2 regions of the Nonomuraea sp. NPDC048916 genome follow, and region 1 is predicted to be linked to the other one. Evidence: riboswitches for the same ligand, from Rfam matches in the RefSeq annotation. Region 1 holds a riboswitch; the other holds the start of a gene.
The links. Region 1 has a riboswitch for cyclic di-AMP ahead of AB0C16_RS26685 (NlpC/P60 family protein). Riboswitches for the same ligand answer to the same signal wherever they lie in the genome.
Positions count from the first base shown of each region.

Region 2: linked by a shared signal. The riboswitch ahead of AB0C16_RS19480 (CHAP domain-containing protein) and the one ahead of AB0C16_RS26685 (NlpC/P60 family protein) in region 1 are both predicted to bind cyclic di-AMP.

Region 1 covers NZ_JBEZFS010000026.1:71,650-76,520, forward strand. Annotated here, with positions in the region: gene AB0C16_RS26675 (cytochrome P450) at 1-1,154, opposite strand, end outside; gene AB0C16_RS26680 (LuxR C-terminal-related transcriptional regulator) at 1,329-1,541, shown strand; gene AB0C16_RS26685 (NlpC/P60 family protein) at 1,576-2,616, opposite strand; cyclic di-AMP (ydaO/yuaA leader) riboswitch at 2,622-2,769, opposite strand; gene AB0C16_RS26690 (amino-acid N-acetyltransferase) at 3,026-3,595, shown strand; gene AB0C16_RS26695 (RDD family protein) at 3,681-4,871, shown strand, end outside.
Region 2 covers NZ_JBEZFS010000016.1:140,908-145,778, forward strand. Annotated here, with positions in the region: gene AB0C16_RS19470 (hypothetical protein) at 1-45, opposite strand, end outside; gene AB0C16_RS19475 (aldo/keto reductase) at 154-975, shown strand; cyclic di-AMP (ydaO/yuaA leader) riboswitch at 1,556-1,692, shown strand; gene AB0C16_RS19480 (CHAP domain-containing protein) at 1,706-2,368, shown strand; gene AB0C16_RS19485 (YciI family protein) at 2,574-3,002, shown strand; gene AB0C16_RS19490 (RNA polymerase sigma factor) at 3,172-4,410, shown strand; gene AB0C16_RS19495 (ABC transporter substrate-binding protein) at 4,770-4,871, shown strand, end outside.

The DNA.
Region 1 (4,871 bases):
AGGCCGCGCAACACCAGGTTCGCCTTGTACGGCGGATCGGGGTCGAGAAGCTCCAGCTTGGGCGCCGCCTGGGCCAGGGCGCGCAGCGCGATCTCGCCCTCCAGCCGGGCCAGCGTCGCCCCGAGGCAGAAGTGGATGCCGAGCCCGAAGGCCAGGTGCCTGCCCGGAGCGCGCAACGGGTCGAACCGGTCCGGGTCCGCGTATTCGGCGGGATCCCGGTTGGCGGCGCCGATCAGCGCGAGCACGGGGGTGCCCGTCGGCGTCGGTGTCCCGCCCAGCTCGGTGTCCCGCAGCGCGGACCTGAGCGTCAGCTGGACCGGCGGGTCGTACCTCAGCACCTCTTCGACGACCTGCCGGGGCCGTTCGGCGGCCAGGGGCAGCGCGCCGTGCCTCAGCAGGGTGAGCACGCCGTTGGCGATGAGGTTGACAGTCGTCTCGTGACCGGCGACGAGTAGCAGAACACAGGTGGCGATCAGCTCGGCCTCGGTCAGCTCCTCGACCCGCGCGAGCGCGCTGAGCAGGTCGTCGCCCGGACGGCTGCGCCGTTGCTCGACCAGGCCCCTGAAGTAGTCGCCGAACTCCAGCCGGGCGCGTTCGCTCTCCGACATCAGCTCGGTGGACAGCAGCGGGTCGAGGCCGCGGGCCAGCGCCTCGCTCCAGCCCTGGAAGCGCTCGTGGTCCTCGGCGGGCACGCCGAGCATCTCGGTGATCACCATGACCGGCAGCGGATAGGCGAACCCGGAGACCAGGTCGCCCTCCTCGGGCAGCGCGGCGAGGAGCCCCGCGGTGATCGCCTCGACCCGCGGGCGCAGCCGTTCCACCATGCGCGGGGTGAAGGCCCTGCTGACCAGCCCGCGAAGGCGTGTGTGGTCGGGCGGGTCCATGCGCAGGAACGACGGCACGGGCTGGTCCGGACTGCCCGTCCTGAACGGGGTGGTGTCGTGTCCGAAGGCGGGGTCGCGCAACAGCGTCGAACAGTGCTCGTACGTGGTCGCCACCAGAAGCCCGCCACGGGTGCGGAGCAGCGCGCCCTCCTGCCGCATTTCGCGGTAGCACGAGTATGGATCGCGCACAAAATCCGGATCGAACGGATCGAAACCCAGCACGTCGGTGGCGCTCAACGACGAGCTGTAAGGATCACTGTGATCGCTCATCGCGCTCCGAAGTGTGACGACATATCACGAGTACTTCATATATAAGGGATCATGTCAACGTGTGTCGTCAAGCGCAGGCATTGTCGCGCTTGACGGCCTTTCAGATATGCGTTTACCGTCTGCGGGACGAGCAGGGTGTTTCGGGGAGAATCGCTGTTGGGGGGAGGGCTCCCGATGGATGTGCTCACCGAGGGTGTTGAGCTGAGCCATGCCGACTTAGCGTTGCTGGCGGAGCTTGCCAAGGGAGTCACGGTCGATCGGGTCGGCAGACGCCTGGATATCAGCGGCCGCACGGTCCGCCGCAGGCTGCGGGGGATCTGTGACCGCATCGGGGTCGCCACGGCGATCGAGGCCGTGGCCTGGGCGGCGCGGCGCCAGCTGATCTAGCGATTTCCGGCGACCGACCCGGTGACGCCGCCGCTCAGTCGGCGATGCGCACGGCACCGGCGAACGGCCGCCGGGCGATCGACGCGATGCGCACGACGTCACCCGTCCGGGGCGCGTGGACCATCATGCCGCCGCCGAGGTAGATGCCGACGTGGTGCAGGTCGGTGTAGAAGAACACCAGGTCGCCCGGCCGCAGCTCCTCCTTGGAGATGTGCCTGCCGGCGGTCCACTGGCTGCCGGTGTAGTGCGGCAGCGAGATGCCCACCTGCTGGTAGGCGGCCATGACCAGGCCGGAGCAGTCGTAGCTGCTCGGCCCCTCGGCGCCCCAGACGTAGGGCTTGAGCTGCTGCGTGAGCGCCCACCTCGCGGCCTCGGCGGCCTTGCCGCTGCCCGCGATCGGCAGGCTGACCCGCACGGCGCGGGTGCCGGGACGCCCGGCCTCGCCCAGCGCGCGGCTGAACAGGTTGCTCTCGACCTTGGCGACCAGCTTCACGATCTTGTCACGCTTGGTGTCGACGTCGGCGACGATCTTCTGCACCTCGTCGATGCGGGCCTTGGCGCTGTCTCTGGCCCGTTCGGCCGTCGCCCTGGCCCAGGTGACCTGGTTGACCTCCTCGCCCTGCTCATGCTCCAGGGCGAAGGTGGTGGCGGCGCGGTCGAGGAAGCCCTCGGGGTCCTCGGAGTTGATCAGGGCCATGGCCCGGCCGAGGCCACCGGTCATGTACTCGTTCTGGGCCAGCAGGACGGCCCTGGCACGCTTGGTGGCCAGGTCGGTCTCGCTGGTGGCCAGCGTCTTCTTCGCGGCCTCGGCGGACTTCTGGGCGGTCTTGAGCTTCTCCCGCTGGCCGTTGTATTCCTCGGTCAGCGTCTCGATCTGCGTGTGCATCTCCTCGACCTGCTTGGACAGGTCTTCGAGGGACGGCTTGGGGTCGGCGACGGCCGGAGCCGCGGGAACGGCGAACACGAGCGCACTGATCACCGCACCGAGGACGGCGAGCCGGCGGGGTCCGGAGTGTTCCGGAGGGCGGGCGTGCTCGCCCGCGGCCTTCCTTCCGCGATCGCGCGTGCGCTTCACCAACCAACTCCTCTCGTCGACGCCTACCGGGTTAGCTGACGGGTTCGGGCCGGAGCAGCCCTACCGAGCGTCGCGCTCGGATTCACCCCGGTGGTGGCGTTCGCCACCGGCGGGTCCCCGGCTCCCCGTGCGGGGATTGGGCGCGTCTCCACGCGGGGGTCGCGTGGGTGACATCGTCGCTGGACATTAGTGCACCTTGGGTTGGTGCTCAACCAGAACTGCCAACTCGGTCGAGGTTGAGCTACCGATGGGTCACAAGGTGATGTCGTGCCCGGCCGCCCCTGACTGATTTTATGTCCTGTTTGCCCTAGTTTGGGCTGGCCTTGTCCTCCTGGGGGTGACATGTCGGAGAGGGGTAAGACGGGAGATTTACGGGCGAGCCGTAATGCGATCTGTACTCTGGAGAGCCATGGAACAGGCCACCGAAGTGACGGTCCAGGACACCGGGATCCTCGTACGCCGTGCCCGCACCACCGATGTCAGGACCATCGGGCGCCTGGTCGCCACCTATGCCGGGGCCGGGCCCCGCCTGCTGCGGAAGGCCACGGTCACGTTGTACGAGGACGTCCAGGAGTTCTGGGTGGCCGAGCGGTCGGGGGAGGTCGTCGGCTGCGGAGCGCTGCACGTGCTCTGGGAGGACCTCGCCGAGATCCGCACGGTCGCGGTGGATCCCGAATTCCGCGGCCTCGGGATCGGTCACCGAATCGTCTCCGCGCTGCTCGGCACGGCGACGGAGTTGGGCCTGCATCGGGTCTTCTGCCTCACATTCGAAGTCGACTTCTTCGGCAGGCACGGATTCCGTCCCATCCAGGGCACGCCTGTCTCCCCCGAGGTCTATGCCGAACTCCTGGCCTCGTACGACGAGGGTGTGGCGGAGTTCCTTGATCTCGAACATGTCAAGCCGAACACCCTGGGCAACACCCGTATGCTGCTCCACTTGACATCGGGTGACACGGATCTTGACAAAGACGAAAGGTGATTGTTGATACCTATGTCGATACGTTGTGCAGCACAGGCATGTGTCCTGACACGTGCCACATGCGCACTCGAAGCGAGGTGACACGGTGAGCACAGGACAGCCGCCGTATCCTCAGGACGATTCCGGCGAGAATGCCGGGTCTCCTGAATACGGACAGCAGTACCAGGGTCGCCCCCATGGTGAGCCCGACCCCGATGTGACGGTCGTGGGCTACCGTGCCGACGACTACGGCCAGCAGCCCCAGCCCGGTTACGGCCAGCAGCCGCAGTACGGCCAGCAGGGTTACGGCCAGCAGGGCCAGTCCCAGCCCGGCTACGGTCAGCAGCCGCAGTATGGTCAGCAGCCCGACTACGGCCAGCAGGGCTATGGCCAGCAGCAGGGGCAGCAGCCCGGCTACGGCCAGCAGCAGCCCGGTTATGGCCAGCAGGCGCAGTACGGTCAGCAGCAGCCCCCCGGCCAGCCGTACGGCCAGCAGGGTCAGCAGCCTGGCTACGGTCAGCAGGGTCAGTCCCAGCCCGGCTACGGTCAGCAGCCGCAGTATGGCCAGCAACCGCAGTACGGTCAGCAGCCCGACTACGGCCAGCCAGGTTACGGCCAGCAGCAGCCTTCGGGCCAGCAGGGCTACGGCCAGCAGCAGCCCTCCGGCCAGCAGCAGCCCTCCGGCCAGCAGTACGGCCAGCAGCCCGACTACGGCCAGCCGCAGTACGGTCAGCAGCCCGGCTCCCAGCCGGAGTACGGCCAGCAGTACGGAGGCCAGCCCGGCTACGCGCAGCCCCAGCAGGGCTACGGCCAGCAGCCCGGCTATGGCCAGCAGTACGGCCAGCCGCAGCAGCCGGCCTACGGGCAGCCCGGCTACGGCCAGCCGGGCTACGGTCAGCCCGGTTACGGCCAGCCCGGCTACGGCCAGCCGGTGGGCGTGCAGCCGCCCGGCGCCCCGGCTCCGCTCGCGGAGTGGTGGCAGCGGCTGGTGGCGAGGCTGATCGACGGTGTCATCTTCGGTGTGATCATGACCGTGCTGTCGTTGATCCTGACAGCTCTCCTCCTCGCCAGGGTCGACTGGACGACCGGGCAGACGACGGGCTTTATGGGCCCGTTCGTGTTCGGTCTCGTGATGGCCATCATCCTCACCGGGGTCTATGTCGCCTACGAGTTCTTCCTGACGAAGGCCAAGGGGCAGACGCTCGGCAAGATGGTCATGGGTATCAAGATCGCCCAGGTCGGTGGGCCGGTGCCGCTGGAGGGCATTCCCAACGACGTCGCGCTCAAGCGGGCCGGC
Region 2 (4,871 bases), on a different contig from region 1:
CATCTGGAGCGGGGACTCCACCCAGGCCGACGCCCGATCTCGCACGCTGTCTCCCAGTCTGTTCTCCCCGCCGGGTGATGGCCCGTGCATGACCGCTTCAAGCTAGCCCGGCCGCCTGAAGCGGTGAGGAACGCCGCGTGAACAATGGAGGGTATGAATTCGCTCTTGCTCAACAGTGACGGCGTCCAGATCCCGCAGATCGGGTTCGGCGTCTGGCGGGTGCCCGACGACGCGGCCGAACAGTCGGTGAAGACCGCGCTGGAGGTCGGCTACCGGCATATCGACACCGCGACGCTTTACCGGAACGAGGCGGGCGTGGGCCGGGCCGTACACGCCTCGGGCATCCCGCGCGCCAAGTTGTTCATCACCACCAAGCTGTGGAACACCGACCACGAGCGGGCCGAGGAGGCGTTCGAGGAGAGCCTGGCCCGGCTCGGGCTCGACTACGTCGACCTCTACCTCATCCACTGGCCGATGCCGGCGCGCGACACCTACCTGCGGGCCTGGCGGGGGCTGGAGAAGATCTACCGTGACGGCCGGGCCAAGGCCATCGGCGTGTCCAACTTCACCGTGAAGACGCTCACGAGGCTGCTGGACGAGGCCGACATCGCGCCGTCGATCAACCAGATCGAGCTCCACCCCTACTTCCAGCAGCGCGAGCTCCGGGCGTTCCACGAGGCCAACGGCATCCTCACCGAGGCGTGGAGCCCGCTCGGGCAGGGCCGGGGGCTGCTGGAGGACCGGGCGCTGGCGGTGCTGTCGGAGAAGCACAACCGGACTCCCGCGCAGATCGTGCTCCGCTGGCACATCCAGCTGGGCAACGTGGCGATCCCCAAGTCGGTCACGCCGTCGCGGATCAAGGAAAACCTCGGCATTTTCAACTTCATCCTCGACCATGAGGACATCGCGGCCATCGGGGCGATGAACATCGGAAAGCGGCTCGGACCCGACCCGGACACCTTCAACCAGGCGTAAAGGATGATCTTTCCCCGCGGCCACCCCCGCACGGCAAGCACGTGGAGGTGGCCGAGGCCGTGATCGCGGCGGGCAAGGCGGTGCTGTGCGAGAAGCCCTGGCCGCTGCGCTCGCCGACGCCGAGCGGGTGGTGCGGCCGGCCCGCGCTTCGGCGACATTCGCTCCGTTCACGCCGGCTTTGACTTCGCTTTACCGTACGACCCGCTGCATCGGCTCTGGGCGCCGGAACTCGGCGGCGGGAGCGCCGCTCTACCCGGACGGGAAGCGGGCGCCGGCGGACGTCTCGCTCCTGGGAGCCCTGCCCAACAGCGCCTACGCGGTGGGCACCGGGATGCGGGCGGACATCGAGGCGCCGTCCTGGGCGCCGCGGCGGATCGCGCTCAGCGACCCGTCGATCGAGCCGGTACGAGCTCGCGGACGCCGATGGGGCACCTCGCGGACGCGTGGAAACAACTTTGTTAACCGAACCAGTTACCCTCTTGTAATCCCCTTGCCCCTTGTATTACCTTATGGGGCATTCGCGGCATACGTCCGGTTTGTCCGTTCGTTGCCGGCCCATCGCAGAGAACATCGCAGGATCTACCTGCGACCGCTGAATCCGCATCACGCGGAACCGGGGACCCAGGTCCCATTGGGGTGAATCGGCACATCGTGCCGTAGGGCAGCTTCCACGTCCGAACCCGTCAGCTAACCCGGTAAGCGGTATGGAAGCAAGGAGTCACCCCACCCGATGGCCACGCATCGTCTTTCCCATGCCACCAGGCACCTAGCCGTCCGCGCCGCCCTGGGCGTCACCCTCGCCGCCACCGCGGTCTTCGGCGCCGTCGCCCCCGCCGCCGCGGACTCCCACCAGCACGCGGGTTCGGCCACGGAGACCCAGGCCGAGACCAGTGCGGTCAGCGTGACGGCCGAGCAGGTCCTCGCCCTGGCCAGAGCCCAGATCGGCACCTCGGAGAACGCCTACGGCGGAGGCACCAAGTTCCAGAAGTGGTACGCCGCCTCGCAGCGCGCCGCCGAGACGATCGCCCGTGACGGCGGCAACAGGGCGGCCTACCTCAACGCCGCCTGGTGCGCGATGTTCGTCTCCTGGGTCGGGGAGAACGCCGGCGCCCGCTCCCAGATCGGCTGGGACGCCTACACCGTGACGCACGCCCAGTGGTTCGCCGACAACGGCCGCTGGGGCACCACCCCCAAGCCCGGCGCCGTCGTCTTCTTCGCCTGGAACGGCGGAAAGAGCCTGAGCTCCATTGACCACGTCGGCTTCGTCGTCAAGGACAACGGCAACGGCACCCTGACCACGATCGAGGGCAACACCGGCAACGGCAAGGTCGAGGAGCGGGTCCGGCCCACGTGGCAGGTCGTCGGCTACGGCTACCCGCAGTACACGAGCTGATCCCCTCACCTCCCTCCCCCGATCACACACACGTCCCCCTCCAGCGAGCGCGTGCCCCACTCCCCCTCGGGCGCGCGCTCGCCACTTTTCCGAAACAATCCACTGAACGCGTCGATTCGCGCCTGCGGGGTTCGACGCGTTGGTGAGCGCGGGGTCCGGCCGGGACCCGGCAACGAACGCGGAAGGAGCCGGCGCCGTGAAGTTCATGATCGTAGGTGCGGGCAACGAGGAGACCGAGGCCGGCGTCATGCCCAGCCAGGAACTGGTCGACGCGATGATGGAGTACAACGAGTCGCTGGTCAAGGCGGGGGTGTTGCTGGCGGCCGAGGGGCTCTACCCGAGCTCGCACGGGGCCCGCATCGCCTACAAGTCAGGCAAGGCGACCGTGCTCGACGGGCCCTTCACCGAGGCCAAGGAGCTCATCGCCGGATTCTGGCTGATCCAGGTCAAGTCGCGCGAAGAGGCGCTCGAGTGGGCGATGCGGCTCCCGGTGCCCTGCGACCACGACGGCATCGGCCTGCACGTGTGGCAGGTCTTCGACCCGACCGACATGCCACCGGAGTCCATGTCGCCGGAGACCGCCGAGCGCGAGCGGGCCCTGCGCGAGTCGCTGGAGGACCGCGACCCCGCCTGACCCCAGGCCCGGCCCGGGGAACGGGCCTGATTTGCGGACGGGCCTGATTTGCGGACGGGCCTGATTTGCGGACGGGCCTGGTTTGCGAGGGCCTGGTTTGCGGGCCGGAGCCGGTCTACGCGCCGGAGCCGGTTTGCGGGTGGGGCGCCCTGGCTGGTCTCATGGGCCGGTGAAGGCTTCCGAGACGCACCAGGCGATCGAGGCGGTGTGGCGGATCGAGGCGGCCCGGCTCATCGCCGGGCTGGCCCGGATGGTGCGCGACGTCGGCCTGGCCGAGGAGCTCGCACAGGACGCGCTGGTCGCGGCGCTGGAGCAGTGGCCGGAGTCGGGGGTGCCCCGCAACCCGGGCGCCTGGCTCATGGCCGTGTCCAAGCGGCGCGCCGTCGACCTGCTGCGCCGCCAGGAGCGCTACGAGCGCAAGCTGGCCGAGCTGGGCCGCGACCTCGACGGGGACGACGAGCTCCCCGACGTCGACGAGATCGAGGACGACCTGCTCCGGCTGGTGTTCACGGCCTGCCATCCGGTGCTGTCGACCGAGGCGCGGGTGGCGATGACGCTGCGGGTGCTCGGCGGGCTGACGACCGACGAGATCGCCCGGGCTTTCCTGGTGCCGGAGCCGACCGTGGCGCAGCGGATCGTGCGGGCCAAGCGGACACTGGCCGCCCGGCGGGTCCCGTTCGAGGTGCCGCAGGGCGAGGAGCTCGCGGGGCGGCTCTCCTCGGCGCTGGAGGTGATCTATCTCATCTTCAACGAGGGCTATTCGGCCACCGCGGGCGACGACTGGATGCGGCCGGCGCTGTGCGACGACGCGCTGCGGCTGGGGCGGGTGCTGGCCGGGCTGATGCCCCGGCAGGCCGAGGTGCACGGGCTGGTCGCCCTGATGGAGATCCAGGCGTCGCGGGCGCGGGCCCGGGTGGGGCCGTCCGGTGAGCCGATCCTGCTGATGGAGCAGAACCGCGCACGCTGGGACCGCCTGCTCATCGGCCGCGGGCTGGCCGCCCTCGAACGCGCCGAGGAGCTCGCCGGCGCACGCGGCCCCTACACCCTGCAGGCGGCCATCGCGGCCTGCCACGCCAGGGCGCTCACTCCCGAGGAGACCGACTGGGCGCGCATCACGGCGCTGTACGACGAGCTGGCCCGGCTCGCGCGGTCACCCGTCGTGGAGCTCAACCGGGCCGTCGCGCTCGCCATGGCCTACGGCCCGGCGGCCGGCCTGGAGCTGGTCGACCAGATCGTCGACGAGCCGTCGCTCAAGGGCTACCACCTGCTGCCGAGCGTGCGCGGTGACCTGCTGGCCCGGCTGGGCCGCCGGGCCGAGGCGCGCGCGGAGTTCGAGCGGGCGGCCTCGCTGACGCGCAACGAGCGCGAGCGCAGGCTGCTGCTCGACCGCGCCGAGGCCTGCTCCTAGATCCACCGGATCCGCGCCCCGCGCCGAGACCTGCGCCCGGGGAGCGGCTCGGGGCGACGCCCGCTCCTGGCTCCGCCCCGGCAAGCGGCGCCGGGGGTGATGCCGGCGAGAAGTTGTCCCGGCTTGCGCACAAACGGTGCCCCTGTGATGGGAGCGCTCCCAGCAACCCACTTGAGATGTTTGGCAACTAGAGTCCGCTTTCGTCGTGGCGAATCGCCTGGTTGGTAACGGTTCCGTTTCGGGACGTTGACGCCCGCACGGCGTGCGGGCACTCTTTGTGGGAGCGCTCCCAAGAATTTTCCCACCGCGGCCACGGGCCGCGACGCACCTCCCATCTCCACACCCAAGAGGGATACGGAATGACGAACCACAAGCGCTTTGCAGTAGCCGGTGCCGCGCTCATCGCTCTGGCAGCCACCGCCGCGTGCGGCGGCGGTGGCTCCACGCCGGCCACGTCACAG